One region of the Stutzerimonas sp. NM35 genome, then DNA from elsewhere that is predicted to be linked to it. Evidence: predicted binding sites of a transcription regulator. Region 1 holds the regulator's gene; the other holds the start of a gene.
The links. Region 1 encodes LexA, which represses DNA repair genes until DNA is damaged. Its sites were predicted from a motif close to CTGTNTNNNNANACAG; they were not measured.
Positions count from the first base shown of each region.

Region 2: a site for LexA is predicted at 12,580-12,595, ahead of recN (DNA repair protein RecN). Genes of this name have one in related genera too.

Region 1 is NZ_CM137728.1:839,751-855,217, forward strand. It holds gene ACYCFC_RS04035 (aspartate aminotransferase family protein) at 1-96, shown strand, start outside; gene ACYCFC_RS04040 (topoisomerase II) at 153-440, shown strand; gene ACYCFC_RS04045 (YgaP family membrane protein) at 499-855, opposite strand; gene ACYCFC_RS04050 (S9 family peptidase) at 938-2,971, opposite strand; gene fadB (fatty acid oxidation complex subunit alpha FadB) at 3,377-5,524, shown strand; gene fadA (acetyl-CoA C-acyltransferase FadA) at 5,543-6,718, shown strand; gene ACYCFC_RS04065 (DUF1653 domain-containing protein) at 6,944-7,177, shown strand; gene topA (type I DNA topoisomerase) at 7,456-10,065, shown strand; gene ACYCFC_RS04075 (DUF6586 family protein) at 10,154-10,672, shown strand; gene ACYCFC_RS04080 (DMT family transporter) at 10,681-11,520, opposite strand; gene ACYCFC_RS04085 (hypothetical protein) at 11,889-12,122, shown strand; gene sulA (SOS-induced cell division inhibitor SulA) at 12,196-12,672, opposite strand; gene lexA (transcriptional repressor LexA) at 12,683-13,291, opposite strand; gene ACYCFC_RS04100 (TetR/AcrR family transcriptional regulator) at 13,482-14,189, shown strand; gene ACYCFC_RS04105 (L,D-transpeptidase family protein) at 14,257-14,781, shown strand; gene nagZ (beta-N-acetylhexosaminidase) at 14,798-15,467, shown strand, end outside.
Region 2 is NZ_CM137728.1:249,503-264,969, reverse strand. It holds gene ftsH (ATP-dependent zinc metalloprotease FtsH) at 1-752, opposite strand, end outside; gene rlmE (23S rRNA (uridine(2552)-2'-O)-methyltransferase RlmE) at 890-1,528, opposite strand; gene ACYCFC_RS01165 (YhbY family RNA-binding protein) at 1,611-1,922, shown strand; gene ACYCFC_RS01160 (DUF4149 domain-containing protein) at 1,940-2,359, opposite strand; gene greA (transcription elongation factor GreA) at 2,370-2,846, opposite strand; gene carB (carbamoyl-phosphate synthase large subunit) at 2,843-6,064, opposite strand; gene carA (glutamine-hydrolyzing carbamoyl-phosphate synthase small subunit) at 6,096-7,244, opposite strand; gene dapB (4-hydroxy-tetrahydrodipicolinate reductase) at 7,436-8,242, opposite strand; gene dnaJ (molecular chaperone DnaJ) at 8,331-9,458, opposite strand; gene dnaK (molecular chaperone DnaK) at 9,629-11,542, opposite strand; gene grpE (nucleotide exchange factor GrpE) at 11,643-12,212, opposite strand; gene recN (DNA repair protein RecN) at 12,618-14,291, shown strand; gene fur (ferric iron uptake transcriptional regulator) at 14,346-14,753, opposite strand; gene ACYCFC_RS01110 (outer membrane protein assembly factor BamE) at 14,847-15,356, shown strand; gene ACYCFC_RS01105 (RnfH family protein) at 15,419-15,467, opposite strand, start outside.

The sequences.
Region 1 (15,467 bases):
ATCCGCCTGGCACCGAGCCTGGTGATCGAGGAGGCGGACATCGTCGAGGGGCTGGCGCGTTTCGAGTGTGCCCTGGCAAAGCTGACCCGGGCCTGATTTTCCTTCGCGGGGCGGTTGCGCCGCCCTGCATTTCCCAGACAGAGAGAACCGATATGAGCGATGCCTTGCAACTTATTCTCGAAGATGTGGACGGCACCCAGCTGGAAACGTCCTGCACCCGTTTTGCCGTGATGTGGCAGGGCCGTGAGGTGTGGATTCAGCAGGTCGGCAACAATCAACTGATGATTGGTGTCGACGTAGAAGAGAGCGACACCGAATATGCCAACCTGCTGCTGCGTCCGCTGGCGACCAACCTGGTCAGCCTGGAGCTGGAAATGGAGCCCATCGAGGCGGGCGACGAAGAGCATGTGCACGGGCCTGATTGTGGCCACGATCACTGACTGATGGTTTGGCGGCGGCCATGCTGGCGCCGCCGCGCATTTTTCTCGCAGGGCAGGTTCAAACGCCTGCCGGCGGACTCTTCAGCGAATCGTTTCCGGTTACCGTCGCAGTGGCGGTTGCAGCCTCGGCATTGGCTTCCAGTTGCTGCCGATTGGTATCGCCATGCAGGGGCATGCCGCGCGAGGTGCCTTCGGCCTTCGGTGCATGCTCGTTCAGTTCGCAGAGCACCCGCTTGGCCTCGCAGTGGCCGCTGATGCCCCGAGCCAGTGCCATGCCACCCATGGCCAGCTGCACGATTCCTCCCAGGCCGCCGCGGCCAAGGCCCTTGCCCATGAAATAAAGCCCGCCGGCAATGGAAGCCGCGCGCTCCCAGCCATGCACGTTGGGGGTCGAATGTGAAGAATTCTGTTTCATGATGCTCGCTCCAGCTCGATGGTCTGAATGAGATGACTGCTGCGGCTCTGGAGCGTTCCAGCCACAGGTCGGAAGCGCAAATTCAGACATCTGCGAGAGCGAACACCTTCAGCACGAACGCGTATTCCAGCGCGGCATCCTTGAGCGCCTGGTAACGGCCACTCATGCCGCCATGGCCGGCGCCGAGTTCGGTCTTGAGCAGCAGCAGATTGTCATCGGTCTTGCGGGCGCGCAGCCTGGCGACCCATTTCGCCGCCTCCCAGTACTGGACGCGACTGTCGTTGTAGCCGGCCACGGCCAGGATTGCCGGGTAGGCCTGCGTCTGCACGTTTTCGTAGGGCGCATAGGCCTTGATCCGGGCATGCACGTCCGGTTCGTTGGGGTTGCCCCATTCGTCGTACTCGGTGACTGTCAATGGCAGGTCTTCATCGAGCATGGTGTTCAGCACATCGACGAAAGGTACCTCGGCGATGGCGGCACCGAACAGGGCCGGGCGCATGTTCAGCACCGCACCGATCAGCAGGCCGCCGGCACTGCCGCCGCTGATGGCCAGGCGTTGCGGCGTGGTGTAGCTGTCGGCGATCAGCTTTTCCGCGCAGGCGATGAAGTCGTTGAAAGTGTTGGTCTTGTGTTCCAGCTTGCCGGCGCGATACCAGGCCTCACCCAGATCGCCGCCGCCGCGCACGTGGGCGATGGCGAAGATGAAGCCACGCTCGAGCAGCGACAGCCGCGCGTGGGAGAACCAGGGGTCGAGGCTGTGGCCGTAGGCGCCGTAGCCGTACAGATAGAGCGGTGCGGCCTTGCCGAAGGTTTCGCGGCGCCCGACCAGGCTGATGGGCACCTGGGTGCCGTCCGGGGCTGTGGCCCAGATGCGCCGGCTCTCGTAGGCGTCGGCGTCGAAGGGACCTTCCACAGGGGTTTCCTTCAAGACCTTCTGTTCACCATCGGCCAGTTGCAGCTGACGAATCTGCGCGGGACGATTCAGCGCCTCGTAGCGCAGGCGGATCACCGGGCTGTCGAACTCCAGGGTGTTCTGCACGTGCAGGCTGTAGGCCGCGTCCGGCAGTTGCAGGCGATAGGGTGTGCTGTCCTGAGGTCGTACTTCGATGATCGGCAGGCCGGCTTCGCGCAGGCTGAGGGTGAGGGCGCCGGCATTCAGGCTGATGTCCTCGAGCATCACCTCGTCGCGGTGGGCGACCAGCTCCTGCCAGTGCTCGCGCTGCGGTGCACTTTCCGCTGCCAGGTACAGGGCGAAGTTGATCCCGGCCTGGTTGCTGCGCACGAACCAGTGCCACTGGCCATTCTGCAGGCCGTGGTCGGGGTAGTACTCATGGTTTTCCTCGCGTGGGGCGAGACAGGTCCAGCGGCCTTCGGGCTCGTCGGCTGGCAGTACCCAGGCTTCGCTGGTGGTCTTGCTGTTGGAGAGGATCACCAGCTGGCGTTCGGAACTGGCGCGGTAGCAATGCACGAAATAGCGACCATCCGGATCGTGATAGACCTCGCTGCGGCCTTCGCTGCCCAGGCGGTGGCGATGGATCTTGTGCGGGCGATGGGTGTCGTCGAGTTCGCCGAAGAACAGTGTCTGGTTGTCGTTGGCCCAGACCATGCTGCCGTCGCAATTGTCGAAGGGCAGGGCGCTGACTTCGCCGCTGGCCAGATCCTTGACGAACAGCCGGTAGATCTCGTCGCCCTGGGTGTCGAGGCTGTAGGCCAGCTTGCTGTGATCCTGGCTGATGCTGAAGGCGCCCAGCGACAGGAAGCCCCCGCCGGCCAGCTCATTGGGATCGAGCAATAGCTGTTCGGTGTTTTCGTCTACGCTGAACGAGCCGTCGATAGGGCGCGGGCAGCGGTAATGGCGCGGGTACTCATCGCCGGCTGTGGTGCGCTGGTAATACAGCCATGGCCCCCAAGGCGAGGGTAGTGACAGGTCGGTCTCGCGGATGCGGCCCTTGATCTCCTGGAACAGCGTTTCGCGCAATGTGCTCTGATCGAGCAGCTGTTCCTCCAGCCAGGCATTTTCCGCCTTGAGGTAGTCGAGCACCTCGGGTGCGTCGCGGTTCTCCAGCCACTTGTAAGGGTCCTGACCGTGATCGATGCGGGCAATGGGGGCGGGCATGGGAAACTCCTGACGAGACGGGGCGGCTGGAAGGGTTTGCAGTGTACAAGGCGTTCGTGTGCTTGTGAGGGGGCATCCGTCCATGGCGATGCGCGGAATACTTGTTCGGCCTTTTGCGGGGCTTGCTGGCCGAACAAGTTCGGCCCTACGGTCCTGCGGTCATTGATCTGCAGAACGATGGCCCGAGTGAGCTTCTGGCTTGATCGCCGATTGACAAGCGGGTGCTTTTCCATGAAGGTGTGTCCACCCAATCAAACGGGCGTATGAATCGAGCGTTTGCCATGCAAATGCCGTCTACCCTGATTATCGTGTCGGTGGGTGTCGGGTCATCGGTTTCGATGACGGTCATGAAGACCGACGACGTGCGACACGTAACGTTCAGCTTCCATATCTGGAGATCAGTTGATGATTTACGAAGGTAAAGCCATCACGGTTAAGGCTCTTGAGAGTGGCATCGTCGAATTGAATTTCGACCTCAAGGGTGAGTCCGTCAACAAGTTCAATCGCCTCACCCTCAACGAACTGCGCCAGGCCGTCGACGCCATCAAGGCCGACGCTTCGGTCAAGGGCGTTATCGTCAGCAGCGGCAAGGACGTCTTCATCGTCGGCGCCGACATCACCGAATTCGTCGATAACTTCAAGCTCCCGGACGAGGAACTGGTCGCCGGCAACCTCGAAGCGAACAAGATCTTCAGCGATTTCGAAGACCTGGGCGTGCCTACCGTCGTCGCCATCAACGGCATCGCCCTGGGTGGCGGTTTCGAGATGTGCCTGGCGGCTGACTACCGCGTCATGTCCAGTGCGGCCAAGATCGGTTTGCCGGAAGTCAAGCTGGGCATCTACCCGGGCTTCGGCGGCACCGTGCGTCTGCCGCGCCTGATCGGTGTCGACAATGCCGTCGAGTGGATCGCCTCTGGCAAGGAAAACCGCGCCGAAGACGCGCTGAAAGTACATGCCGTCGATGCCGTGGTCGCGCCCGAGCAACTGCAGGCTGCGGCGCTGGATCTGGTCAAGCGCGCCATTTCCGGTGAGCTGGACTACAAGGCCAAGCGTCAGCCGAAGCTGGAAAAGCTCAAGCTCAACGCCATCGAGCAGATGATGTCGTTCGAGACCTCCAAGGCCTTCGTTGCCGGTCAGGCGGGTCCGAACTACCCGGCGCCGGTCGAAGCCATCAAGTCCATTCAGAAAGCAGCCAACTTCGGGCGTGACAAGGCCATCGAAGTCGAGGCCGCCGGCTTCGCCAAGCTGGCCAAGACCTCGGTCGCCGAGAGCCTGGTCGGTCTGTTCCTAAGCGACCAGGAGCTGAAGAAGAAGGCCAAGAACTACGACAAGCAGGCCCGCGAGGTGAAACTGGCTGCCGTACTCGGCGCTGGCATCATGGGTGGCGGCATCGCTTACCAGTCAGCCATCAAGGGTACGCCGATCCTGATGAAGGATATCCGCGAGGAAGGCATCCAGATGGGCCTGGACGAGGCGTCCAAGCTGCTCGGCAAGCGCGTCGAGAAGGGTCGCATGACCCCGGCGAAGATGGCCGAAGCCCTCAATGCGATTCGCCCGACCACCTCCTATGGTGATTTCGGCAACGTCGACATCGTCGTCGAGGCCGTGGTCGAGAACCCCAAGGTCAAGCAGGCGGTACTGGCCGAAGTCGAAGGCCTGGTGCGCGAGGACGCGATCATCGCCTCCAACACCTCCACCATCTCCATCAGCCTGCTGGCCCAGGCGCTCAAGCGTCCGGAAAACTTCTGCGGCATGCACTTCTTCAACCCGGTGCACATGATGCCGCTGGTGGAAGTCATCCGTGGCGAGAAGACCAGTGAAACCGCCATCGCCACCACCGTCGCCTACGCCAAGAAGATGGGCAAGAGCCCGGTCGTGGTCAACGATTGCCCGGGCTTTTTGGTCAACCGCGTGCTGTTCCCGTACTTCGGCGGCTTCGCCCGCGCCATCGCCCACGGTGTCGACTTCGTGCGCGCCGACAAGGTGATGGAGAAGTTCGGCTGGCCCATGGGCCCGGCTTACCTGATGGACGTCGTCGGCATGGATACCGGCCACCACGGCCGTGACGTGATGGCCGAAGGCTTCCCGGATCGCATGAAGGACGATGGCAGAACCGCAATCGATGTCATGTACGAGGCCAACCGCCTGGGCCAGAAGAACGGCAAGGGCTTCTACGTCTATGAAGTGGACAAGAAGGGCAAGCCGAAGAAGGTCGTCGACCCGCAATCCTACGAGCTGCTCAAGCCGATCGTCAGCGAGACCCGCGAGCTGTCCGACGAGGACATCATCAACTACATGATGATCCCGCTGTGCCTGGAAACCGTTCGCTGCCTGGAAGACAAGATCGTCGAGACCGCCGCCGAAGCCGACATGGGCCTGATCTATGGCATCGGTTTCCCTCCCTTCCGTGGGGGTGCACTGCGCTACATCGATTCGATCGGTGTCGCCGAGTTCGTGGCGCTGGCCAACAAGTACGCCGACCTGGGCCCGCTGTACCACCCGACTGCGAAGCTGCGTGAAATGGCTGCCAACGGCCAGCGCTTCTACGGTTAATCGAGCGAGAGTGAAGATATGAGCCTTAATCCGAGAGACGTCGTCATTGTCGACTTCGGCCGTACCCCGATGGGTCGTTCCAAGGGCGGCATGCACCGCAACACCCGCGCCGAGACCATGTCTGCGCAACTGATCGACGGTGTGCTCGCGCGCAACCCGAAGATCGATCCGGCAGAAGTGGAAGATGTGATCTGGGGCTGCGTCAACCAGACCCTGGAGCAGGGCTGGAACATCGCCCGCATGGCTTCGCTGCTGACCCGCATTCCCCACACCAGCGCGGCACAGACCGTCAGCCGCCTGTGCGGTTCTTCGATGAGCGCGCTGCACACCGCCGCCCAGGCGATCATGACCGGCAACGGTGACGTGTTCGTCATCGGTGGTGTCGAGCACATGGGCCACGTCAGCATGATGCATGGCGTCGATCCGAACCCGCAGCTGTCGCTGCACGCCGCCAAGGCGTCCGGCATGATGGGCCTGACCGCCGAAATGCTCGGCAAGATGCACGGCATCACCCGCGAGCAGCAGGACGCCTTCGGTGAGCGCTCGCACCGCCTGGCGCACAAGGCGACCGTCGAAGGCCTGTTCAAGGATGAAATCATCCCGATGCAGGGTCACGACGAGAACGGCTTCCTCAAGGTCTTCGACTACGACGAAACCATTCGCCCGGAAACCACCCTGGAAAGCCTGGCCACCCTCAAGCCTGCGTTCAACCCCAAGGGCGGCACCGTGACGGCGGGTACGTCCTCGCAGATCACCGACGGCGCGTCCTGCATGATCGTGATGAGCGCTCAGCGGGCCAAGGACCTGGGCATCGAGCCGTTGGCGGTGATCCGTTCCATGGCGCTGGCCGGGGTCGATCCGGCGATCATGGGCTACGGTCCGGTGCCGGCTACGCAGAAGGCGCTCAAGCGCGCCGGCCTGACCATGGACGACATCAGCCACGTCGAACTGAACGAGGCCTTCGCTGCGCAGGCGCTGCCGGTGCTCAAGGATCTCAAGCTGCTCGACAAGATGGACGAGAAGGTCAACCTGCATGGCGGCGCCATCGCACTGGGCCATCCGTTCGGTTGCTCCGGAGCGCGTATCTCCGGCACGCTGCTGAACGTCATGAAGCAGAATGGCGGTACCCTTGGCGTGTCCACGATGTGTATCGGGCTGGGACAAGGTATCACCACGGTGTTCGAACGCGTCTAACAGGTGTTGAAAAACTGGCTGCGTTGGCAATACTGCGTTGAAAACAGGCTCGAGCTGCTCATTTAGATCACTAAACTCCGCGCTCTCGCCTGTTCTCGCCTTGTCTTGCCTGCCTCGCCTACGTTTTTCAACTGGCTGCTAAGCTGTTCGAGCACGGAAGGAAGCCGGGGCCTTGTGCCCCGGTTTTCATTTCAGGACCGTCATTATTTTGCAGAGGCAGCCGAAATGCAGATCACCCCAGGGCGTTACCGTCATTACAAGGGACCCGAGTACCGGGTATTCGCGGTGGCCCAGCATTCCGAAACGGAAGAGTTCATGGTGTTCTACCAGGCGTTGTACGGGGATTTCGGGCTCTGGGTCCGGCCGCTGTCGATGTTCACCGAAACGGTCGAGGTCGATGGCGAAACGCTGCCTCGCTTCGCATTGATCGAGGAAGAATCCAGCCTCTTTGGCGGCTGAACCTGCCGACGGGCTTGGTCCTTGCGCTTGACCTTGGCTCGCTCGCCACTATATATAGCGGTGCTTTTGGGGCAGAGCGAAGGCGCTGTGACCCGATCCGGCTTGATGCAAGACCCGCTGGACAGCCATGCTGACTGCGGATGAAGAACTATTTTCGGGCATGGAGTGTCCTGTGCGGCGGATGAAACGCCGCTTCGCACCTTTCCGACAGTGCAGTTTTTTCGCACTGCGGAGCAAATCTTCTCAGTTCACCTCTCGATTCAGGAACTCTCCTCTCCATGGGTAAATCGCTGGTCATCGTGGAATCACCGGCCAAGGCCAAGACCATCAACAAGTATCTGGGCAGCCAGTACGTGGTGAAATCGAGTATCGGCCACATCCGCGACCTTCCCACCAGCGGTTCCGCTTCCCGCGAGCCGGTCAAGCGTGGCAAGGCTGCGGTCGCCGAAGCGCCTGCGCTGTCGCCCAAGGAAAAGGCCAAGCGCCAGCTCTTCACCCGCATGGGTGTCGATCCGGAGCACGGCTGGAAAGCCAAATACGAAATCCTGCCCGGCAAGGAAAAGGTGATCGAGGAACTGCGCCGTCTGGCCAAGGAAGCCGACACCATTTATCTCGCGACCGACTTGGATAGAGAGGGGGAGGCGATCGCCTGGCACCTGCGCGAATCCATTGGCGGTGACGACAGCCGCTTCAAGCGCGTGGTATTCAACGAGATCACCAAGAAGGCGATCCAGGAGGCCTTCTCCAAGCCAGGCGAGCTGGATATCAACCGTGTCAATGCGCAACAGGCGCGGCGCTTCCTCGACCGTGTGGTGGGCTACATGGTTTCGCCGCTACTGTGGTCGAAGATTGCCCGGGGCTTGTCAGCGGGTCGCGTGCAGTCGGTGGCGGTGAAGCTGGTGGTCGAGCGTGAGCGCGAGATCCGCGCCTTCGTTCCGGAAGAGTACTGGGAAGTCCACGCCGACCTCGCCACGGCTGACAAGGCCAAGGTTCGCTTCGAGGTCGCGCGGGAAAATGGCCAGGCGTTCAAGCCGCTGAATGAAGGCCATGCCATGGCCGCACTGGAGCAGCTGCAGGGCGCGAGCTACAGCGTCAGCAAGCGCGAAGACAAGCCGACCAGCAGCAAGCCGTCCGCGCCCTTCATCACGTCGACCCTGCAGCAGGCAGCGAGCAACCGCCTCGGCTTCGGCGTGAAGAAAACCATGATGATGGCGCAACGTCTGTATGAAGCCGGCTACATCACCTACATGCGTACCGACTCCACCAACCTGTCGGCGGATGCCATCGATATGGTGCGCGGCTTCATCCAGGACGAGTTCGGCGACAAGTATCTGCCGGAGAAGCCCAGCGTTTATTCCAGCAAGGAGGGCGCCCAGGAAGCGCACGAAGCGATCCGCCCCTCCGATGTCAACCTGCGTCCGACCCAGCTGTCTGGCATGGAGCGCGATGCCGAGCGTCTGTATGAGCTGATCTGGCGCCAGTTCGTTGCCTGCCAGATGCCGCCAGCACAGTATCTGTCCACCAGCGTCACGGTGGTGGCAGGCAATTTCGAGCTGCGCGCCAAGGGCCGTATTCTCAAGTTCGACGGTTACACCAAGGTCATGCCGCAGCAGAGCAAGGGCGGCGAAGACGATGTGCTGCCGGAGATGAACAAGGGCGATGCCATGGCGCTGCTCAAGCTCGACCCGAGCCAGCATTTCACCAAACCGCCGGCGCGTTTCTCGGAAGCGAGCCTGGTCAAGGAAATGGAAAAGCGCGGCATCGGTCGTCCATCCACCTATGCGGCGATCATTTCCACCATCCAGGATCGCGGCTACGTGTCGCTGCACAACCGTCGTTTCTACTCCGAGAAGATGGGCGACATCGTCACCGAGCGCCTTTCGGAGAGTTTCAACAACCTGATGGACTACGGCTTTACCGCCGGCATGGAAGAACACCTCGACGACGTCGCCCAGGGCGAACGCGAGTGGAAGGCCGTGCTGGACGAGTTCTACGGTGACTTCCGCAAGAAGCTGGAAATCGCCGAAGCCGGCGAAAATGGCATGCGCGCCAACCAGCCGACCCTGACCGATATCCCGTGCAAGGTCTGTGGCCGACCGATGATGATCCGCACCGCCTCCACTGGCGTGTTCCTCGGCTGCTCCGGCTACAGCCTGCCGCCGAAGGAGCGCTGCAAATCCACGGTCAACCTGATTCCGGGCGACGAGATCGCCGCCGACGACGAGGGCGAGTCCGAATCGCGGGTGTTGCTGGGCAAGCGCCGCTGCTCGATCTGCAGCACCGCCATGGATGCCTATCTGCTGGACGAGACGCACAAGTTGCATATCTGCGGCAACAACCCGGATTGCACCGGCTACGAGATCGAAGAGGGGCAATACCGCATCAAGGGCTACGAAGGTCCGAGCCTGGAATGCGACAAGTGCGGCAGCGAAATGCAACTCAAGACCGGTCGTTTCGGCAAGTTCTTCGGCTGCACCAATGCCGAATGCAAGAACACCCGCAAGCTGCTCAAGAGCGGCGAGGCGGCGCCGCCGAAGATGGACGCGGTGAAGATGCCCGAGCTCAAGTGCGAGAAGGTCGATGACACCTACGTGCTGCGCGACGGCGCGTCCGGGCTGTTCCTGGCTGCCAGTCAGTTCCCGAAGAACCGCGAGACCCGCGCACCGCTGGTGCTGGAGCTGATCCCGCACAAAGATGAGATCGATCCGAAGTATCACTTCCTGCTGGATGCGCCGAAGAAGGATCCGGAAGGCCGGCCAGCGGTCATCCGCTACAGCCGCAAGACCAAGGAGCAGTACGTGCAGACCGAGGTGAACGGCAAGCCGACGGGCTGGAAAGCCTTCTTCGACGGCGGCAAGTGGAAGGTCGAGGACAAGAGCGCAAAATAGCTTCAAGCCGATAACGGCGCTTGAGGCTGGAGGCTGGAGGGACGCTGGCTACAGCCTCGGAACTTTTCTTGAAATGAGGCTGCCGCCCATGGCACATGAGCGCTACACCCGAACCAATCAGAAGCTCTACTTCGCCGGGCTGGCGCTGAACAACTGGCGGCGGGCCGAGGAGCAGGGCGGCGTCGGTGCGCAAGGTCCCGTGCAGGCCGAGCGCGAGGCTTGCCTGTTCCATCTCTATGGGGCGTTGCTGGGGCTCTGTCACGAGATTGCCGGCTACTACCGTCTGCCGGGCGCCAATGCGGCGCGGGTGGAGCTGCTGCTCACCCGCTCGCCGCAGGATTCGTCACCGAGTCCCGAGCTTGCCGAACTCATGGAGCTCGCCGGGCAGCCGCAGAGCTGGCTGGCGCAGTTGCTGGCTGCCCATGCGGCGCTGTTCGAGCCGCCTCGTGCGCCGGCCAAGGCCAAGACCGATCCCAGTCTGCCCTTGATCGAGGCGGTCGGTGTGGACGATGAGGTGGCGCCGCTGTCGGCTGATGAGGTGGCGACCTGGCGACAGCAACTGAAGGAGCTGACCCTGCGCTACCGCGAATCCCTCACGGAGTGGTGAAACGCGGCTCAGGCCTTCTTCCCAGCCCAGAGCACCAGCACGATGCCACCGAGTATCGCAAGGCCGGTAATCACCAGCCGGCCAGTCAATGCCTCACCCAGTAGCAGGCTTCCCGCGAGGACGGTCAGCAGTGGCACGCTGAGCTGGATGCTGGCGGCCTGGGTTGCCGCCAGGCGCGGTAGCACTGCATACCAGAGGGCATAGCCGATGCCCGACGTCAGACCGCCGGAAAGCAGCGCATAGATCACCCCGGCGCGATCCCATTCCAGGCCAGGCAACGCCAGCAGGCACAGTACCGCCGCTATCGGCAGCGCGCGGATGAAGTTGCCGGCGGTTGCCGCCAGCGGATCGCGGGTGCCACGCCCCAGCAGCGAATAGGCGCCCCAGGCGACCCCGGACAGAATCATCAGCAGCGCGGCGCCCATCGCCGGCGCGCTGGCGTCGGGCAGCAACAAGCCAATCAGGCCAGCCAGCGCCAGGGCTGAGCCCAGGGTCTGCATGGGTGAGAGCCACTCGCCCTTGAACAGTCCCCAGGCGATCATGCTCAGCTGCACCGCAGCGAACAGCATGAGCGCACCGGCGCCCGCATCGAGCTTCACATAGGCGTAGGAAAAGGCAGCCGCGTACAGGAACAGTGTCACTGCGCCCGACCAACTGCCTGCCGGGGCACCAGTCCCCTGGCGCAAGCGAAGCAGCAACCACAGCACCAGCGCGCCAGCCAGCAGGCGCAGCGCGGTGAAACTTGCCGGATCGATGTCCGTATCGCGCAGCGCAACGCGGCAGAGCAGCGAGTTGCCAGCGAAAGCGAGCATGGCCAAGGCGGTGAGTAGCAGGGTTCTGGTGGTCACGCGGGCAAGTTCCCTTTGTCGAAGATCGCCCGGCTGAAGGTCGGGTCTGTTGTCATGTTTGCCCATGCTATGCGCGATCAGGCTGCAGCGCATCCCCCGACGAAGCTGAGCCTTCCCGGCTCGTTCGACAGGGCGATCGCGCTATGGCGTCATTCTGCGATGGTCGTTCGATAAAAGCGCTGGAGGCTGGACGAAAAAAAACGCCATGTGCGCTCGAACCTGGATCGCTTGTCGTTCAGCCTCCAGCTTTCCAGCGCTGTTTTCGGCTTTTTGAGCGCATAGCGCGATTGCCCTGGCTCGTTCGACCAGAGGGCTGCCGGCTGGCTGGTCGGCTGCTACAATGCGCGCCTTTCACGGGGAGCAGACTCATGCCAACGTCTTTTCTGGAAATCGTCGAGCTACCCGACGGCAGCATAGTGCTGCGTCGTGCGGAGGACGAAGGGGTGCTGGTCACGCTGGATTTCTCCGACGACGCGAAGGTGTTTCTGCAAGGGCAGCACGTCGAAATCGCCAAGGCGATGTTCAGCGTAGGTGTGCAAATGGCCGGGCAGATGGCGGAAGGAGAGTTCGTGCAGGAAGAGGTTGCGCACGTACTGCATTGATTGCCGTGGCGCGAGCGTGATTGCTGGAAGGACGGATTCTGCGGGGGAAAGGCACATCCATGTGCCGCGCGTTTCAGTTGCCCAAGCGTATGTTCAGGCTTTGCGTGCGCCCAAGCTCGGCGGCGGCGCGCAGTCTCAGTCGGCTGGCCCGGTCGATGCGAGGGAACCAGGTGATCACCGTATGGCTGCAGCCTGACATCAATGCCTTGCAGGCCAGTTCCAGCGTGTCCTGGGTCTCGCGGGCCGGCAGCAGCAGGATGCGGTCGCGATTGAGGCTGCTTTCCCGCAGCCAGCTCTGGGAGAGCGAGGTCGGTGGTGCGATCAGTGTCAGCCAGCGGGTATCCGCCGCTTCGCTGAGTTCACGCAAAATGGGCGCGAGCAACAGGCGGCAATGGCCGTCGCTGCCGCTCAGGGTCATTTCGCTGAGACGCTCCTCAGCAGTCTGTGTCGGGACGCGCGTGATGTTCGCGAAAGGCGTCAGGCTGTGAGCGATGAGCCCTTCGAACAGGGAAAGCTGTGGTGGTTTACTGGCGGTGGTTTGGTACTGCATGGACCTCTCCTTAGCGGCGAATGACGCCGACGCTCAAGCCTTCGATAACCAGTTCCTGTTGTTCCAGATCGACTTCGATAGGGGCGAACTCGGGATTTTCCGCCAGCAGCCAGACCTTCTTCCCCTCGCGCTTGAAGCGCTTTACCGTCACTTCATCGTCGATGCGGGCCACGACGATCTGCCCGTTGCGTGCTTCACGGGCAGTGTGGACGGCGAGCAGATCGCCATCGAAAATGCCGACATCCTTCATGCTCATGCCATGTACCCGCAGCAGATAATCGGCAGGGGGATGGAAGAACGTGGGGTTGATCTGGCAGGACTCTTCTATATGTTGCTGGGCCAGGATGGGTGCCCCGGCGGCGACACGGCCAATGATCGGCAGGCCGCTTTCATCGGCGGCGGGTTCGAAGCCGGGAATACGTATCCCGCGCGATGCGCCGGGCGTCATTTCGATAGCACCTTTGTTTCTCAGCGCTTTCAGATGCTCCTCGGCGGCGTTGGGGGATTTGAAACCCAGTTCCTGAGCGATCTCCGCACGCGTCGGCGGGTAGCCGTTTTCTTCCAGGCAGCGCTTGATGAAGGCAAGGATTTCCGACTGGCGAGGGGTCAGCTTGATCATGGCGGTCTCTGTTCTTTTATACAGTGACTGGGATTATATACAGTGTCGGTGGCTTGGCAATCGTTGTTTCGATCATCGGCGGCAAGCCCCGGGCGAGAGCCTGTTGCGTATGATGGGCAGATGGTCGCGGTTGACTTGTTCTCGCGTGAAACGTAAGTTTCAAACACGTGTTTGTCGTTTTGGAGGGGGCATGGCGCAGTCGGAAACAGTGGAGCGGATTCTTGATGCAGCGGAACAGCTGTTTGCGGAAAAGGGCTTCGCCGAGACTTCGCTTCGCCTGATCACCAGCAAGGCTGGAGTCAATCTGGCGGCGGTCAACTATCACTTCGGCTCCAAGAAGGCGCTTATCCAGGCGGTCTTCTCCCGTTTTCTCGGCCCTTTCTGTGTCAGCCTCGAACGTGAGTTGGACAGGCGCGAAGCACAGTCAGACCGCAAGGAAAGCCTCGAAGAGCTGCTGGAAATCCTCGTTGAGCAGGCGCTGGCGGTGAAGCCGCGCAGCGGCGACGATCTGTCGATCTTCATGCGTCTGCTGGGCCTGTCGTTCAGCCAGAGCCAGGGCCACCTGCGCCGCTATCTGGATGATATGTACGGCAAGGTGTTCCGGCGCTATATGCTGCGGGTGCATGAAGCGGCGCCTTCGATACCGCCGATCGAACTCTTCTGGCGTGTGCATTTCATGCTGGGTGCGGCGGCCTTCAGCATGTCCGGCATCAAGGCGTTGCGCGCCATCGCCGAAAACGATTTCGGGGCGAGGACTTCCATCGAACAGGTCATGCGGATGATGGTGCCGTTCCTGGCAGCGGGTATGCGTGCCGACTCGGGCGTGGACGATTCGACTCTGGCCCAGGCGCATCCCATTGTGCGGCGCAATGCCCTGGCGATGACGCCCAAGGGGTGAATCTCGCCAGCGCTTTCAACAGCCTGTCCGGATGCGCGATCACGGATTGACCGGTAAGCTAGCGGCCATGTCCGATCTCGATCTGCTGCATATCTCCATCGCCGACCAGATGCTCTACGGCTTCAGCGCCGGCAGGCTGCGCGTCCGCTTGCCCGTATCCACTGCGTTGAATGGCGCGGGTGAACCCAACGGTTCCGGTTGCACGCCGCGCGGTCGTCACCAGGTACGTGCGCGGATTGGTGACGGCCTGCCTGTTGGCGCCGTGCTGCGCGGGCGGCGCTGGACCGGTGAGGTCTGGAGCCCCGAGCTGCATGCGCAATTTCCGGGCCGCGACTGGATCCTGACCCGCATTCTCTGGCTCAGTGGCTGCGAACCCGGCTACAACCGTCTGGGCGCGGTCGATACCTTTCGTCGCTACATCTATCTGCATGGCACGCCCGATACGGAGCCCATGGGCGTACCGCTTTCCCATGGCTGCATCAGGCTGCGCAATGCCGACCTGCTCGATCTTTTCCCCCTGGTGCCGGCGGGCTGCGCGGTACAGATAGGGGAAGAAGCCTGCCCGAGCTGGTCAGGCGCCACACTCAATTAAGGATCTGCTCACTATCATGCAAGGCTCATTGATGCTGGACATCGCCGGCACCTGGCTGACTGCCGAGGATCGCCACCTGCTGCGTCAGCCGGAAGTCGGCGGGCTGATTCTGTTCGCGCGCAATATCGAGCACCCGCGCCAGGTGCGTGAGCTGTGCCGGGCGATTCGCGCGATACGCCCCGGGCTGTTGCTGGCGGTCGATCAGGAGGGCGGTCGGGTTCAGCGGCTGCGGCGCGATTTCGTCCGTTTGCCGGCAATGCGCGAGTTCGCCCGGCGTGCCGATGCGCTGCAGCTGGCTGAAAGCTGTGGCTGGGTGATGGCCACCGAAGTGCGGGCAGTGGGGCTGGACTTCAGTTTTGCACCGGTGCTGGACCTGGATCATCAGCGCAGCGCCGTGGTCGGCACGCGGGCATTCGAAGGTGATCCGCTGCGCGCTGCGGACCTCGCGGCTGCCTTTATGAAGGGCATGCGCGAGGCGGGAATGGCCAGCACGGGCAAGCACTTTCCGGGGCACGGCTGGGCAGAGGCCGATTCTCATGTGGCGATCCCGGTGGACGAGCGCAGCCTGGATCAGCTACGTGCGGTCGATCTGATCCCGTTCCAGCGTTTGAGTGGTCAGCTCGATGCCGTCATGCCGGCCCACGTCATCTATCCGAGCGTCGATGCGCAACCGGCGGGTTTTTCGC
Region 2 (15,467 bases), 590 kb from region 1:
AAGATGATGCAGGGAGCGTGCTTCTTGGCCTGCTCGAACATGTCACGCACACGGCTGGCGCCGACCCCGACGAACATCTCGACGAAGTCCGAACCGGAGATGGTGAAGAACGGCACCTTGGCCTCGCCCGCCACCGCTTTGGCCAGCAGCGTCTTGCCGGTCCCCGGCGAACCGACCATCAGCACACCGCGCGGAATCCGACCGCCGAGACGCTGGAACTTGCCAGGGTCACGCAGGAATTCGACCAGCTCGGTCACCTCTTCCTTTGCTTCGTCGCAGCCAGCGACATCGGCAAAAGTGGTCTTGACCTGATCTTCGGACAACAGGCGTGCCTTGGACTTGCCGAAACTCATCGGCCCGCCCTTGCCGCCTGCGCCACCCTGCATCTGGCGCATGAAGAACATGAACACCGCGATGATCACCAGGATCGGGAAGCTGGCCACCAGCAACTGGGTCCAGATGCTCTGCTGCTCGGGCTGTTTGCCTTCGATCAGGACATTGTTGTTGATCAGGTCACCGATCAGGCCATTGTCCTGGATTGCCGGGCGGATCGTCTTGAAGCTTTCGCCATCGCTGCGCTTGCCGATGATCACGTAGCCGTCGACGGTTACGCGCTCGACACGACCTTCCCTGACCTGTTCAAGGAATTGCGAATAGTTGAGCGTCTGCGGCTCGGTCGGGCTGGAAAAGTTGTTCATCACGGTCACCAGGACGGCAGCGATGATCAACCACAGAATCAGGTTTTTTGCCATGTCATTCAAATTCATTACCCTCTGGAACAGACCCGCTGTCGTTGGCCCGCTTGACGGCGCCTGTTGGCTGCTCTGGCTAACTTACTACACAACCCGCCCAAACACGCAGGTCGCTCTGTAACCCCATATGAAACATATTAGTCCGTCTGCGCCGGATCGCCGCGAAAACCTCGCGCCAGCAGGTACTGCTCACGAGAACGGTCCCTGGACGACAACGGCTTGCGCATCTGCACCTTGTCGAAATTCTGCCGTATGTCCTTCAGATAGGCATCGAAGCCATCGCCCTGAAAGATCTTGATCAGGAAATCTCCCCCTGGACGCAGTACGCGCATGGCCAGATCAAGCGCCAGCTCGCAGAGAAACATCGCACGGGCCTGATCGGCCACCTTCACCCCACTCATATTGGGGGCCATATCGGAAACTACAAGGTCGACCTGCTTATCACCTACCGCATCAAGAATCTGCGCGAATACTTCGTCTTCGGTGAAATCACCCTGGATAAAGGTGACATCGGCAATGCTGTCCATAGGCAGGATGTCGGAGGCAATCAGCCGCCCCTTGTCCCCGATCAGACGGCTGGTCACCTGCGACCAGCCGCCCGGCGCCGCGCCCAGATCGATCACGGTCATGCCGGGACGCAGAATGCGGTCCTTCTCCTGGATCTCCAGCAGCTTGTAGCTGGCGCGCGAGCGATAGCCGTCGCGCTGCGCCATCTTCACGTAGGGATCGTCGAAATGTTCTTTCAGCCAGCGCGAGCTGGTCTTGGAGCGTGCCAAGCTGTTACCTCATCTGTGCGGCCCGGAACCTCTCGGTTACACTAGCGGACGTTTTTCAGGGTTCTGACGCAAGGGTCGAATTATGCCGCTCACCAACGAGCAGAAGAAACACTACAAATCCATCGGCCATCATCTGAAGCCGGTACTGATCGTATCCGAAAACGGCCTGACCGAAGGTGTGCAGGCCGAACTGGAGCGCGCACTGAGCGATCATGAGCTGATCAAGGTACAGCTACGCATCACCGAACGCGATGATCGCCGCGCTCTGATCGACGAACTATGCCAGATCGGACGCTGCGAACTGGTGCAATCCATCGGCAAGATGGTGCTGGTGTATCGCAAGAACCCCAAGGTCAACAAGCAACTGTCCAACGTGCACCGCTATCAGGCCTGACCCGACCAGCCTGAGCATCAGGCTGGGGGAAACTCAGCGGAGCCCGTCGCGCGCGGCGGCTCCTGCAATACCAGCATCAACCCGCACAGCCCCATGATCAGATAGCTGAACAGCGACCAGCGAGCCGATTCGAGCCATGGCGTCCCAGCGGCGAAAAAGCTGGCGGCCAGCAGCAAAACCGTCAACAGCAACTGCCCGCGCACATCCCGCCATAGACTGCGAAACCCTGCCGCCTGCATCAGCACGACGGCCTGCAGCACGGCACAGAAAGCAGCGAAACCCACCAGCAGCGGCCTCAGGGTGCCGGCGATTTCTGCCACCAGCAACGGTGCCAGGCCGATCTTGTCCAGCGCCGGCAACATCACGAACTGCAACAGCCAGAGGCCACCGACCCAGAATGTCTGGGCCAGCTGCCAGCTGATGACACCTGCGCGCATGGGCTGCGACTCAGAGATGGCGAACCTCGACGATCTCGAATTCGACCAGCCCGCTGGGCGTCTTGACCACGGCAACATCGCCTTCCAGCTTGCCGATCAGCGCACGCGCAATGGGTGAACTCACCGAAATCTTGCCCAGCTTGATCTCCGCCTCGTCCTCACCCACGATCTGGTAGGTCACGCGCTCGTCGGTCTCGACATTGGCGATCTCGACCGTCGTGCCGAAGATCACCTTGCCCGTGTGCGCAATCGCCGTGACGTCGATGATCTGCGCGTTCTGCAGACGGCCTTCGATATCGCGAATCCGCGCCTCGACCATGCCCTGCTGCTCGCGGGCGGCGTGGTATTCGGCGTTCTCCTTGAGGTCACCGAGTTCACGCGCCACGCCGATGTCATGGCTCAGCTTGGGACGCAGCACCTTGGTCAGGTGCTGATGTTCTTCTTCCAGGGCGCGCGCACCCTGGACGGTCATGGGATATTTGGTCATGCCTCGATTCCTGCATGGAGATCCTGCAGACGGCGCACGGTCTTCTCGGGACCGAACTTGAGCGCCTCACAGATCGCCTGGCCACCGGCAATGGTGGTGGTGATGCAGATCTTGTGCTGCAGAGCGTTGCGACGAATGGAGTAGGAGTCCGCGATGGACTGGCGCCCCTCGGTGGTATTGATGATCAGGGTGACTTCGTCGTTCTTGATCATGTCGACCACATGCGGACGACCTTCGGTCACCTTGTTCACGCGACGTACCGGCAAGCCAGCCGCCTCGATGATACGCGCGGTACCGGCGGTGGCAACGACCTCGAAGCCGAGATCGACCAGATCGCGGGCAACCTGCTCGACGTAGGGCTTGTCGTCCTCGCGCACGCTGATGAAGGCGCAACCGGAGGTCGGCAGGATTTCACTGGCGCCCAGCTGAGCCTTGGCGAAGGCTTCGGCGAAGCTGTCGCCGACGCCCATCACTTCGCCGGTGGATTTCATTTCCGGGCCGAGGATGGTGTCGACACCGGGGAACTTGGCGAAGGGGAACACCGCTTCCTTGACGCTGAAGAACGGCGGAATGATTTCCTGGGTGAAGCCGATTTCGGTCAGTGTCTTGCCCGCCATGACGCGCGCCGCGACCTTGGCCAGCGACTCGCCGATGCACTTGGAGACGAACGGCACGGTGCGCGATGCACGCGGATTCACCTCCAGCACGTAGATATCCTCGCCCTGCACGGCCATCTGCACGTTCATCAGGCCGATCACGTCGAGCTCCAGGGCCATCTTGCGCACCTGCTCGCGAATCTCGTCCTGAATGTGCGCAGGCAGCGAATAGGCCGGCAGCGAACAGGCGGAGTCACCAGAGTGAACGCCGGCCTGCTCGATGTGTTGCATGATCGCTCCGATCACCACGATCTCGCCGTCGCACACCGCATCCACGTCCACCTCAATGGCGCAGTTGAGGAAGTGGTCGAGCAGCACCGGACTATCGTTCGAGACCTTTACCGCTTCGCGCATGTAGCGCTTGAGCTCGTCTTCCTCATAGACGATTTCCATCGCCCGACCGCCCAATACGTAGGACGGACGCACCACCAGCGGATAGCCGATGGCCTTGGACGCGGCGATGGCTTCTTCCTCGCTACGCGCGGTGGCGTTCTGCGGCTGGCGCAGGTTCAGGCGCTGGACCATCTGCTGGAAGCGTTCGCGGTCTTCGGCACGGTCGATAGCGTCCGGGCTGGTGCCGATGATCGGCACGCCGGCCTCCTCCAGGGCGCGGCAGATCTTCAGCGGGGTCTGGCCGCCGTACTGCACGATCACGCCCTTGGGCTGCTCGACACGGACGATTTCCAGCACGTCTTCCAGGGTCACCGGCTCGAAATACAGACGATCGGAAGTGTCGTAGTCGGTGGAGACGGTTTCCGGGTTGCAGTTGACCATGATGGTCTCGTAACCGTCTTCACGCATGGCCAGCGCCGCGTGTACGCAGCAGTAGTCGAACTCGATACCCTGGCCGATACGGTTCGGCCCGCCACCGAGGATCATGATCTTGTCGCGGCTCGACGCATTGGCCTCGCACTCTTCCTCGTAGGTCGAATACATGTAGGCGGTGTCGGTGGCGAACTCGGCGGCACAGGTGTCGACGCGCTTGTAGACCGGCAGCACCTTGAGTTTGTGGCGATGGCTGCGCAGGTTCTTCTCGGTGACGCCGAGCAGCTTGGCCAGGCGCGCATCGGAGAAACCCTTGCGCTTGAGCCTGAACATCAGATCGCGATCGATGCTGGACAGGCCGAGGGTCTTGACCTGCTCCTCCTCCTTGACCAGATCCTCGATCTGCACCAGGAACCAGGGATCGATCTTGGTCAGGGCAAAGATATCCTCGATGCTCTTGCCGGCACGGAAGGCATCGGCGACGTACCAGATACGGTCGGCACCGGGCACGGTCAGCTCGCGGGTCAGTGTGCTTTCGGCCTCGGCGGACTCCAGGTTCAGCTTGGGATCGAACCCGGTGGCGCCGACTTCCAGGCCGCGCAGGGCCTTCTGCATCGACTCCTGGAAGGTCCGACCGATGGCCATGACTTCACCGACCGACTTCATCTGGGTGGTCAGACGGGCGTCGGCCTTGGGGAATTTCTCGAAGGCGAAACGCGGGATCTTGGTGACCACATAGTCGATGGCCGGCTCGAAGGACGCCGGGGTGCGACCGCCGGTGATGTCGTTGGACAGCTCGTCGAGGGTGTAGCCCACGGCCAGCTTGGCGGCGATCTTGGCAATCGGGAAACCGGTGGCCTTGGAGGCCAGCGCCGAGGAGCGCGACACACGCGGGTTCATCTCGATCACCACCATGCGCCCAGTGTTCGGACAGATGCCGAACTGCACGTTGGAGCCGCCGGTTTCCACGCCGATCTCACGCAGCACCGCCAGCGAGGCGTTGCGCATGATCTGGTATTCCTTGTCGGTCAGGGTCTGCGCCGGGGCGACGGTGATGGAGTCGCCGGTGTGCACGCCCATCGGGTCGAAGTTCTCGATGGAGCAGACGATGATGCAGTTGTCCTTCTTGTCGCGGACCACCTCCATCTCGTATTCCTTCCAGCCGATCAGCGATTCGTCGATCAGCAGCTCCTTGGTCGGCGACAGGTCCAGACCGCGGGTGCAGATTTCCTCGAACTCTTCACGGTTGTAGGCGATGCCGCCACCGGTGCCGCCCATGGTGAAGGAAGGCCGGATGATGCAGGGGAAGCCGACCTTGTCGAGCACGCCGTAGGCTTCCTCCATGCTGTGGGCGATGCCCGAAACCGGGCAGGCCAGGCCGATATCCTTCATCGCCTTGTCGAAGCGCGAGCGGTCCTCGGCCTTGTCGATGGTATCGGCATTGGCGCCGATCATCTCGACGCCGAACTTCTCCAGCACGCCGTGCTTTTCCAGGTCCAGCGCGCAGTTCAGCGCGGTCTGGCCGCCCATGGTCGGCAGCAGCGCGTCAGGACGCTCTTTCTCGATGATCTTGGCCACGGTGGCCCATTTGATCGGTTCGATGTAGGTGGCGTCGGCCATGGCCGGGTCGGTCATGATGGTGGCCGGGTTGGAGTTCACCAGGATGACACGGAAGCCTTCCTCACGCAGGGCCTTGCAGGCCTGGGCGCCGGAGTAGTCGAACTCGCAGGCCTGGCCGATGACGATGGGGCCGGCGCCGAGGATCAGGATGCTTTTGATATCTGTACGTTTTGGCATGGAGTAACTCTCGAATTCCTGATTTCAGCGATCAGCGACGGGCCGCCATGGCGGAGATGAAGCGGTCGAACAGCGGCGCGACGTCGCAAGGACCAGGGCTCGCTTCCGGGTGCCCCTGGAAACCAAAGGCCATCTTGTCGGTACGCTCGATACCCTGCAGGGTGCCATCGAACAGCGACTTATGAGTGGCACGCAGATTGGCCGGCAGAGTCGTCTCATCGGCGCAGAAGCCGTGGTTCTGGCTGGTGATCATCACTACGCCGGTTTCCAGATCCTGCACCGGATGGTTGGCGCCGTGATGGCCGCTGGACATCTTCACCGTGGTCGCACCGGACGCCAGCGCCAGCAGCTGATGACCGAGGCAGATGCCGAAGACGGGGATATCGGTCTCCAGCACTTCCTGGATCGCCCGGATCGCGTAATCGCACGGCTCGGGATCGCCCGGGCCGTTGGCCAGGAAGATGCCGTCCGGATTCAGCGCCAGCGCCTCGCTGGCCGGCGTCTGCGCCGGCAGCACGGTAACCCGGCAGCCACGCGCGACCAGCATGCGCAGGATGTTGTACTTGACGCCATAGTCGTAGGCGACCACGTGGTACGGCAGCTCACTGGCCGGAATCTCCGGATGGCTGTCGGTTTCCAGGCTCCAGAGGCTGGAACGCCATTCGTAGCGTTCCTTGACGCTGACTTCCTTGGCCAGGTCCATGCCCTTGAGGCCGGGGAAGCTGCGCGCCAGCTCCAGCGCCTTCTCTTCGGTCACATCAGTTCCAGCCAGGATGCAACCATTCTGCGCACCCTTCTCACGCAGAATGCGGGTCAGGCGACGGGTATCGATACCGGCGATGGCGACGGTGCCGTTTTCCTTCAGATAGGCATCCAGCGGCTGCTTGTTGCGCCAGTTGCTGGCCAGCAGCGGCAGGTCGCGGATGACCAGACCGGCCGCCCAGACTTTCCAGGACTCGGCATCTTCCGGCGTGGTGCCGGTATTACCGATGTGCGGATAGGTAAGCGTGACGATCTGCTTGGCATAGGACGGGTCGGTAAGGATTTCCTGATAGCCGGTCATGGCGGTGTTGAACACCACCTCGCCGATTGTCTGGCCGTCGGCACCGATGGATTCGCCGCGAAAGATGCTGCCATCGGCAAGGGCCAGAATGGCTGGCGTAGGAGCTGGCTTAGTCAAGAGACCTCCCAAAGATCAAGGCTGGAGCAGGCGCAGATTGTAAAAAAGCGGGATGACGTGTGAAGGTCATCCCGCTTTTTATTGGAGTCATTCTGCGCAACTTTTAGTGGACACACTAAAGCGGGAAGCTTACAGAAAACCCCTTTTGCGGTCCAGCCGAAATCCACCCGAATTGCAGTGCAGCGGCGAACTCAGCGCAAACCCAGCACATCCTGGATGTCGTACAACCCGGCTGGCTTCTCATCCAGCCAGAGCGCCGCGCGCACCGCCCCCTTGGCGAAGGTCATACGACTCGAAGCCTTGTGCGTAATTTCCACCCGCTCGCCATCGGCGGCGAACAGCACGGTGTGGTCACCCACCACATCACCGGCACGCACCGTGGCGAAGCCGATGGTGTCGCGCTCACGCGCACCGGTCTGGCCTTCACGCCCATAGACCGCAACCTTCTGCAGATCGCGCCCCAGGGCTTCGGCAACTACCTCGCCCATGCGTAGCGCGGTACCGGACGGCGCATCGACCTTGTGCCTGTGGTGCGCTTCGATGATCTCGATATCCACCTCGTCGCCCAGCACCCTGGCGGCTGTATCCAGCAGCTTCAGGCAGAGATTGACGCCGACACTGTAATTGGCCGCGAAAACGATGGGGATGTCCTTCGCTGCGGTGGCGAGACGCTCTTTCTCTTCAACCGAAAAACCGGTGGTGCCGATCACCATTGCCTTGCCTGCGCGACGACAGACATCCAGATTCTTCAGCGTCACCGAGGGATGAGTGAAATCGATCAGCACATCGAACTCATCCACGGCCCTGGCGAGATCGCCGGACAGCGGCACACCGAGACGACCGATGCCGGCCAGTTCGCCAGCATCGGCACCGACCAGCGTACTGTCCGGGCGATCCACTGCGGCGGTCAGCCCGGCGGCGCCAGCACTCTGCTGCACCGCTTCGATCAGAATCTTGCCCATGCGCCCAGCGGCGCCCATCACTGCAATACGTCGCATATAAAGTCAGCTCCAAGCTGCAAGCCTCAAGCTGCAAGCCAAGCGCAACACCCTCTTGCGGCTTGAAGCTTGCTGCTTAAAGCTTCTTTCAAACATCACCGAAAAAGCGCTTCACACCCTCGAACCAACCGCTGGCCTTGGGTGAGTGGGAGGTGTCGCCCTGCAGGGTGCCGCGAAACTCTTCAAGCATCTCGCGCTGGCGCTTGCTCAGGTTGACCGGCGTTTCCACCGCCACCCGGCACAGCAGGTCGCCTGCCGCACCACCACGCACCGGCGCCACGCCCTTGCCGCGCAGACGGAACTGCTTGCCGGTCTGGGTGCCCTCGGGAATCTTCAGCTTGACCCGTCCATCCAGGGTCGGCACTTCCAGCTCGCCACCCAGCGCCGCGTCGGCGAAGCTGATCGGCACTTCGCAATACAGATGCTTGCCGTCGCGCTGGAAGATCGCGTGCTCACGCACGTTGACCACCACGTACAGGTCGCCCGCCGGACCACCCTGGGTTCCGGCCTCGCCTTCGCCGGTCAGGCGAATGCGGTCGCCGGTGTCGACGCCTGCCGGCACCTTGACCGAGAGCGTCTTCTGCTCTTCCACACGACCCTGGCCATGGCAGCTGCCACAGGGATCGGAGATCATCTTGCCGCTGCCATGGCAGCGCGGGCAGGTTTGCTGCACCGAAAAGAAGCCCTGCTGCATACGTACCTGGCCGATGCCACCGCAGGTGGTACAGGTAACGGGGCTGGTGCCTTTCTTCGCGCCCGAGCCATCGCAGGTCTTGCATTCGGCAAGCGTCGGCACGCGAATGGTCACCGTCGTACCACGCACGGCCTCTTCCAGATCCAGCTCCAGCGTGTAACGCAGATCGCTGCCGCGCTGAGCGCCACCGCGTGAGCTACCGCGCGCGCCGGTAAAGAAATCGCTGAATACGTCGCCGAAGATATCGGAGAAATTAGCGTTGCCATACGCCGCGCCCGCGCCAGCCCCCATCTGCGGGTCGACGCCGGCGTGGCCATACTGGTCGTACGCCTGCCGCTTGCTGGCATCGGAGAGCACTTCGTAAGCCTCGTTGGCCTCCTTGAAGGCTTCCTCAGCCGCCTTGTCATCCGGGTTGCGATCGGGATGATGCTTCATGGCGAGGCGGCGGTAAGCCTTTTTCAGCTCCGCCTCGCTGGCGCCACGCTCGACGCCCAGCACTTCGTAATAATCACGTTTGGCCATAAATTTCCTGAACCTTCAAATTCATACCCTCCAGACACGCCGACGCGGGAGCAAGCCCCCGCGCAGCGGTCACGCCTGTCGCGAACGCGTCGCGGCAGACCGGAAGGAAAGGCAGCCCGCACTGACAGCGACAGGCTGCGCGCCCTTCCATGTGGGTCACAAGTGGCGGATTACTTGTTGTCCTTGACCTCTTCGAACTCCGCATCGACCACGTCGTCGCCCGGCTGCGCGCCGTCATCAGCCGGCTGGCCTTCACCACCCTGGGGCTGTTCGGCATACATCTTCTGCGCCAACGGCGTGGACGCCTGGGATACTGCCGCGATCTTGGCTTCGATCTCGGCCTTGTCGTCGCCCTTGATGGCTACTTCCAGCTCGCCAATGGCCTTTTCGATAGCGGTCTTGTCGTCCTCGCTGGCCTTGTCGCCTGCCTCGGTCAGCATCTTGCGCGTGGCATGGACCAGCTGGTCGCCCTGGTTACGGGCGCCGGCCAGCTCTTCGAACTTGCGGTCTTCCTCGGCGTTGGCCTCGGCGTCGCGCACCATCTGTTCGATCTCCTCCTCGGACAGACCGGAGTTGGCCTTGATCACGATGGACTGATGCTTGCCGGTGGCCTTGTCTTTTGCCGAGACATGCAGGATGCCGTTGGCATCGATATCGAAGGTGACCTCGATCTGCGGCATGCCACGCGGCGCTGGCGGAATCTCGGCCAGATCGAAACGACCCAGCGACTTGTTGCCGCTGGCCTGCTTGCGCTCACCCTGCAGCACGTGAATGGTCACGGCGCTCTGGTTATCGTCGGCGGTGGAGAACACCTGGGACTTCTTGGTCGGGATGGTGGTGTTCTTCTCGATCAGCGCGGTCATCACGCCACCCATGGTTTCAATGCCCAGAGTCAGCGGAGAAACGTCGAGCAGCAGCACGTCCTTGACGTCACCGGCCAGTACCGCGCCCTGGATCGCAGCACCCATGGCCACGGCTTCATCCGGGTTGACGTCCTTGCGTGCTTCCTTGCCGAAGAACTCGGCAACCTTCTGCTGCACCAGCGGCATGCGGGTCTGACCACCGACCAGGATCACATCATCGATCTTGCCGGTGTCGATACCGGCGTCCTTCAGGGCGATGCGGCACGGTTCGAGAGTACGCTGCACCAGGTCTTCCACCAGCGCTTCCAGTTTGGCACGGGAGATCTTCACGTTCAGGTGCTTGGGACCGGTGGCATCGGCGGTGATGTACGGCAGGTTGACGTCGGTCTGCTGGCTGGACGACAGCTCGATCTTGGCCTTCTCGGCGGCTTCTTTCAGGCGCTGCATGGCCAGCGGGTCGCCTTTGAGGTTCATGCCGGTTTCTTTCTTGAATTCGTCGACGAGGTAGTCGATCAGGCGGATGTCGAAGTCCTCACCACCCAGGAAGGTATCGCCATTGGTGGCCAATACTTCGAACTGGTGCTCGCCGTCGACTTCGGCAATCTCGATCACCGACACGTCGAAGGTACCGCCACCCAGGTCATAGACGATCACGGTGTGGTCACCCTTGGCCTTGTCCATGCCATAGGCCAGCGCAGCCGCGGTCGGCTCGTTGATGATGCGCTTGACGTCGAGCCCTGCAATGCGACCGGCATCCTTGGTGGCCTGGCGCTGGCTGTCGTTGAAGTAGGCCGGCACGGTGATGACCGCTTCGGTGACCGGCTCGCCGAGGTAGTCTTCGGCGGTCTTCTTCATCTTCTTGAGAATTTCCGCGGAAATCTGCGGCGGCGCCATCTTCTGGCCGTTCACTTCCACCCAGGCATCGGCGTTGTCGGCCTTGACGATCTTGTAGGGGACCATCTGGATGTCTTTCTGCACGACCTCTTCTTCGAAACGACGACCGATCAGTCGCTTCACCGCGTAGAGGGTGTTGTGGGGGTTGGTCACTGCCTGACGCTTGGCCGACTGGCCAACCAGAATTTCGCCATCATTGGCGTACGCAATGATCGACGGCGTGGTGCGACCGCCTTCGGCGTTCTCGATGACCTTGGCCTTGCCGTTTTCCAGAATGGAGACGCAGGAGTTGGTAGTCCCCAGGTCGATACCGATAATTTTGCCCATTTGTCTATCTCCGAAAATCTTGGATGAAATCCGCGCCTGTTTACCGGCTGCGGGTAACACAAAAACGCTTGGCTACCAGATGGGGGTCAGCCGTGAGAATTCAAGCCTTCTCGTCGATCGAAGGCGGAGTCTGCGCAGGCGCCTTGCTGACCACCACCATCGCGGGGCGCAGCAGACGACCGTTGAGCAGGTAACCCTTCTGGAACACCTTGAGCACGCTGCCCGGCTCGGCGTGGGTGCTTTCCTCCATCGCCATGGCCTGATGATGCTCGGGATTGAAGGGCTCACCCTGGGGATCGAGCTGTGCCAGTTGATGGCGCGCCAACGTATCGAGCAGAAGCTTGAGCGTCAGTTCGAGTCCTTCGCGCACAGCCTTGACGGCTTCATCGTCAGGGCTAGACAACTCAAGGCCACGCTCCAGGCTATCAGCCACCGCCAGCAGGTCACCGGCGAACTTTTCCAGGGCGAACTTGTGCGCCTTCTCGACATCCTGCTCGGCACGGCGACGGATGTTCTGCAGCTCGGCAGCAACCCTCAAGGACTGATCCTGCGCAGCGGCCAGCTGTTCTTCCAGAGAGGCTACGCGCCCAGCCAGATCCTCACTCGCCTCGGCGTGCAGGTCTTCATTTTCTTCAAGGGTCTGGTTGTCCAGGTTCTGCTCGTCGGCCATGCGGTCCTCCTCATCAAGTCTTCAGCGGACTGTCAGGTCCGCGCTTGTGCGGCTATATGGGGGCGCGAAATCGTGGTTCAAGGGGAGGACAGCAGCTGCAAGCTGCAAGCTGCAAGCTGCAAGCTGCAAGCTGCAAGCCAGCGTAGGGTGGATGTCGCTTTTACATTCACCGAGGTTCCGCTCGTCGGGTCGATGAAGCGTGACCCGACCTACAGCTGCAGCGAATCAGTGTGCGGGCCGGCGCTCAAAGCCCGTCAAGCTTTCCTCTTCCAGCCTCAGGCTTCCGGCTTCAGGCCGCTTTTACTTGAAGCTTGCGGCTTGCAGCTTGCCGCCGCTTTTTTACCACTTGTAGCCGCCCGAAAAACTACTGTATAAATAGCCAGCCACAGCTTTCGGAGCCCTGACATGCTGGTTCATCTGTCCGTTCACAATTTCGCCATCGTCGAACACCTCGATCTCGAACTGCAGCGCGGCATGAGCGTGATCAGCGGCGAAACCGGCGCCGGCAAATCAATCATGCTCGACGCCCTCGGGCTCGCCCTGGGGGATCGCGCCGACAGCAGCGCGGTGCGCATCGGCGCGGACAAGGCCGATATTCTCGCCAGCTTCGACCTGGACGACATTCCCGATGCCCGCGCCTGGCTCGCCGAGCGCGACCTGGACAACGACGGGCCGTGCATTCTGCGCCGCGTCATTACGGCCGAGGGTCGCTCACGCGGCTACATCAACGGCACGCCCTGTCCCCAGGGCGATCTCAAGGCGCTGGGTGAGCTGCTGATCGATATCCACAACCAGCACGAACACCAGTCCCTGCTCAAGACCGATACCCATCGGCGCCTGCTCGACGAGTACAGCGGCAGTCAGGAGCTGGCACGCCAGGTGCAGCTGGCCGCGCAACGCTGGCGCCAGACCCGACAGACACTGGAGCGACTGAGCAACAGCAGCGACGAACAGCGCGCACGTCACCAGTTGCTCAGCTACCAGCTGGAAGAACTGGAGAATCTGGCACTCGGCGAGAACGAACAGGAACAACTGGAGCACGAACACCGTAACCTGGCCAACGCCGAACAGCTGCTCGGCGCCTGCCGCCAGGTCATGGACATGTGCAGCGAGAGCGATGCCGGCAACGTACTGTCGGCACTGACCGGCAGCCTGCAGCGGCTTTCCGCTTTCCAGAATCAGCCCGGCGCACTGGCCGAAGCGGTGAACCTGCTGGCCAGCGCACAGATTCAGGTCGAGGAGGCCATGGGCGAGTTGAATCGCTTCGTCGATCACTTCGATGCCGACCCCGAGCGCCAGCAAACGCTGGAAGAACGACTGGACGCCATCTACACCCTGGCCCGCAAACACCGCATACAGCCTGCCGAACTGCCGCTGCTGCAGCAGCGCCTGCTTGAGGAGCTTGAAAGCCTCAACGCCGATGACGAGGCCCTTGCACGCCTGGGCGAAGAATTGGCCGCCTACGGTCGCCACTATGAGGAAAAAGCGTCCGAACTGAGCAGGACTCGCCGAAATGCAGCCGAGACACTCGCCGCCTCGGTCGAAAGCGAAATCCAGCGCCTGGGCATGCCGGGCGGCAGATTCAGCGTGCAACTCAAGCCCGCCGCCGAAGGCGACTACATGCCCTTCGGCCTGGAACAGGTGGAGTTTCTGGTCAGCGCCAACCCCGGCCAGCCACTGCGCCCTCTGGCGAAGGTCGCCTCCGGCGGCGAGCTGTCGCGCATCAGCCTCGCGATTCAGGTGATTACCGCACAGACCTCGCGCGTACCGACCCTGGTATTCGACGAAGTCGACGTGGGCATCGGTGGCCCGACCGCCGAAGTGGTTGGCCAGCTACTGCGGCGCATTGGCGAACAGGGGCAGGTATTGACCGTCACCCACCTGCCCCAGGTGGCCGCACAGGGGCATAATCACCTGTTCGTGCACAAGGCACGCGGGCAGGATGAAACCCATACGGCGGTCGCGACTCTGCAGGAGGACGAACGCATCGAAGAGATCGCACGAATGCTCGGCGGTGTCGACCTGACCGAACAGGCGCTGGCGCATGCGCGTCAGATGATCGATTCAGCCCAGGCATGACCGAGCGCGCACCAGAAAGGCGACCCGCAGGTCGCCTTTCTGATATTCCCGTGACTATTCGGGCTTCTTGCGTACGTAGAGCACCAGATTGTGGTCTACCAGCTCGTAGCCATGGCGTGTGACGATCTCTTTCTGCAACATTTCGATCTCATGGTCGAAAAACTCGATGACCTCGCCACTATCGACGCAGACCATATGATCGTGGTGACCGCCGTCGGCGAGTTCGAATACCGCATGACCGCCATCGAAGTTGTGGCGGACAACCAGCCCTGCCGCCTCGAATTGCGTGAGCACACGATAGACAGTGGCCAGGCCGACATCTTCGCCCGCCTCCATCAGCGCCTTGTAGACATCCTCGGCGCTCATATGGCGCTGATCGGCGGTATCCAGCATCTGCAGGATCTTGACCCGTGGCAGGGTCACCTTGAGGCCAGCTTTGCGTAGTTCGCTATTTTCAACCATGGTTGGCTTTCTCACTGCTGCTGTTTCGCAGCCTCCTTCAATACGGGTATGATCCGGGCTTTGCCCAGCCAAGATAGTGGAAGTCATCTACCGATGCAAAACACCAAGCTCATGCTGTCCAGCCTCACGCTTGTGGGCCTGTTCGCACTCGCCGGTTGTTCATTCCCCGGGGTTTACAAGGTGGACATTCAACAGGGCAATGTCGTTACACAGGACATGATAGACCAGTTGCGCCCTGGAATGACCCGGTCTCAAGTGCGGTTTATCATGGGCAACCCCCTGATTACCGACACCTTCCATGCCAGCCGCTGGGATTACCTGTACAGCATCCAGCCGGGCGGCAGCCAGCGCCAGCAGGAGCGCGTGAGCCTGGTCTTCAACGCCAATGACCAGCTGGCAGGTCTTGCCGGCGACTTCAAACCCGGCGTCAGTCGCGATGAGGCGATCCTCGGTACCGGCCAGCCTGCAGGGCAGATCCCGCAGCGCACCGAAGCGCAAGACGAGGCCATCGAGCCCGGCTCCCTGCTCGAACAGATCCAGCGCGAAGTCGATGCCGCAGAGCCAGTGCCTGTGCCGTCGCCGACACCTATCGATACAAACTGATTTCAGTAAAACGTCGGATTACCGCCTGCGGAACGCCGGATCACGCCTTCGGCCAATCCGACCTACGCCTCGCCAGCCTCGGCCTTGCTCTTCGCAGCCTTGGCAGCGCGT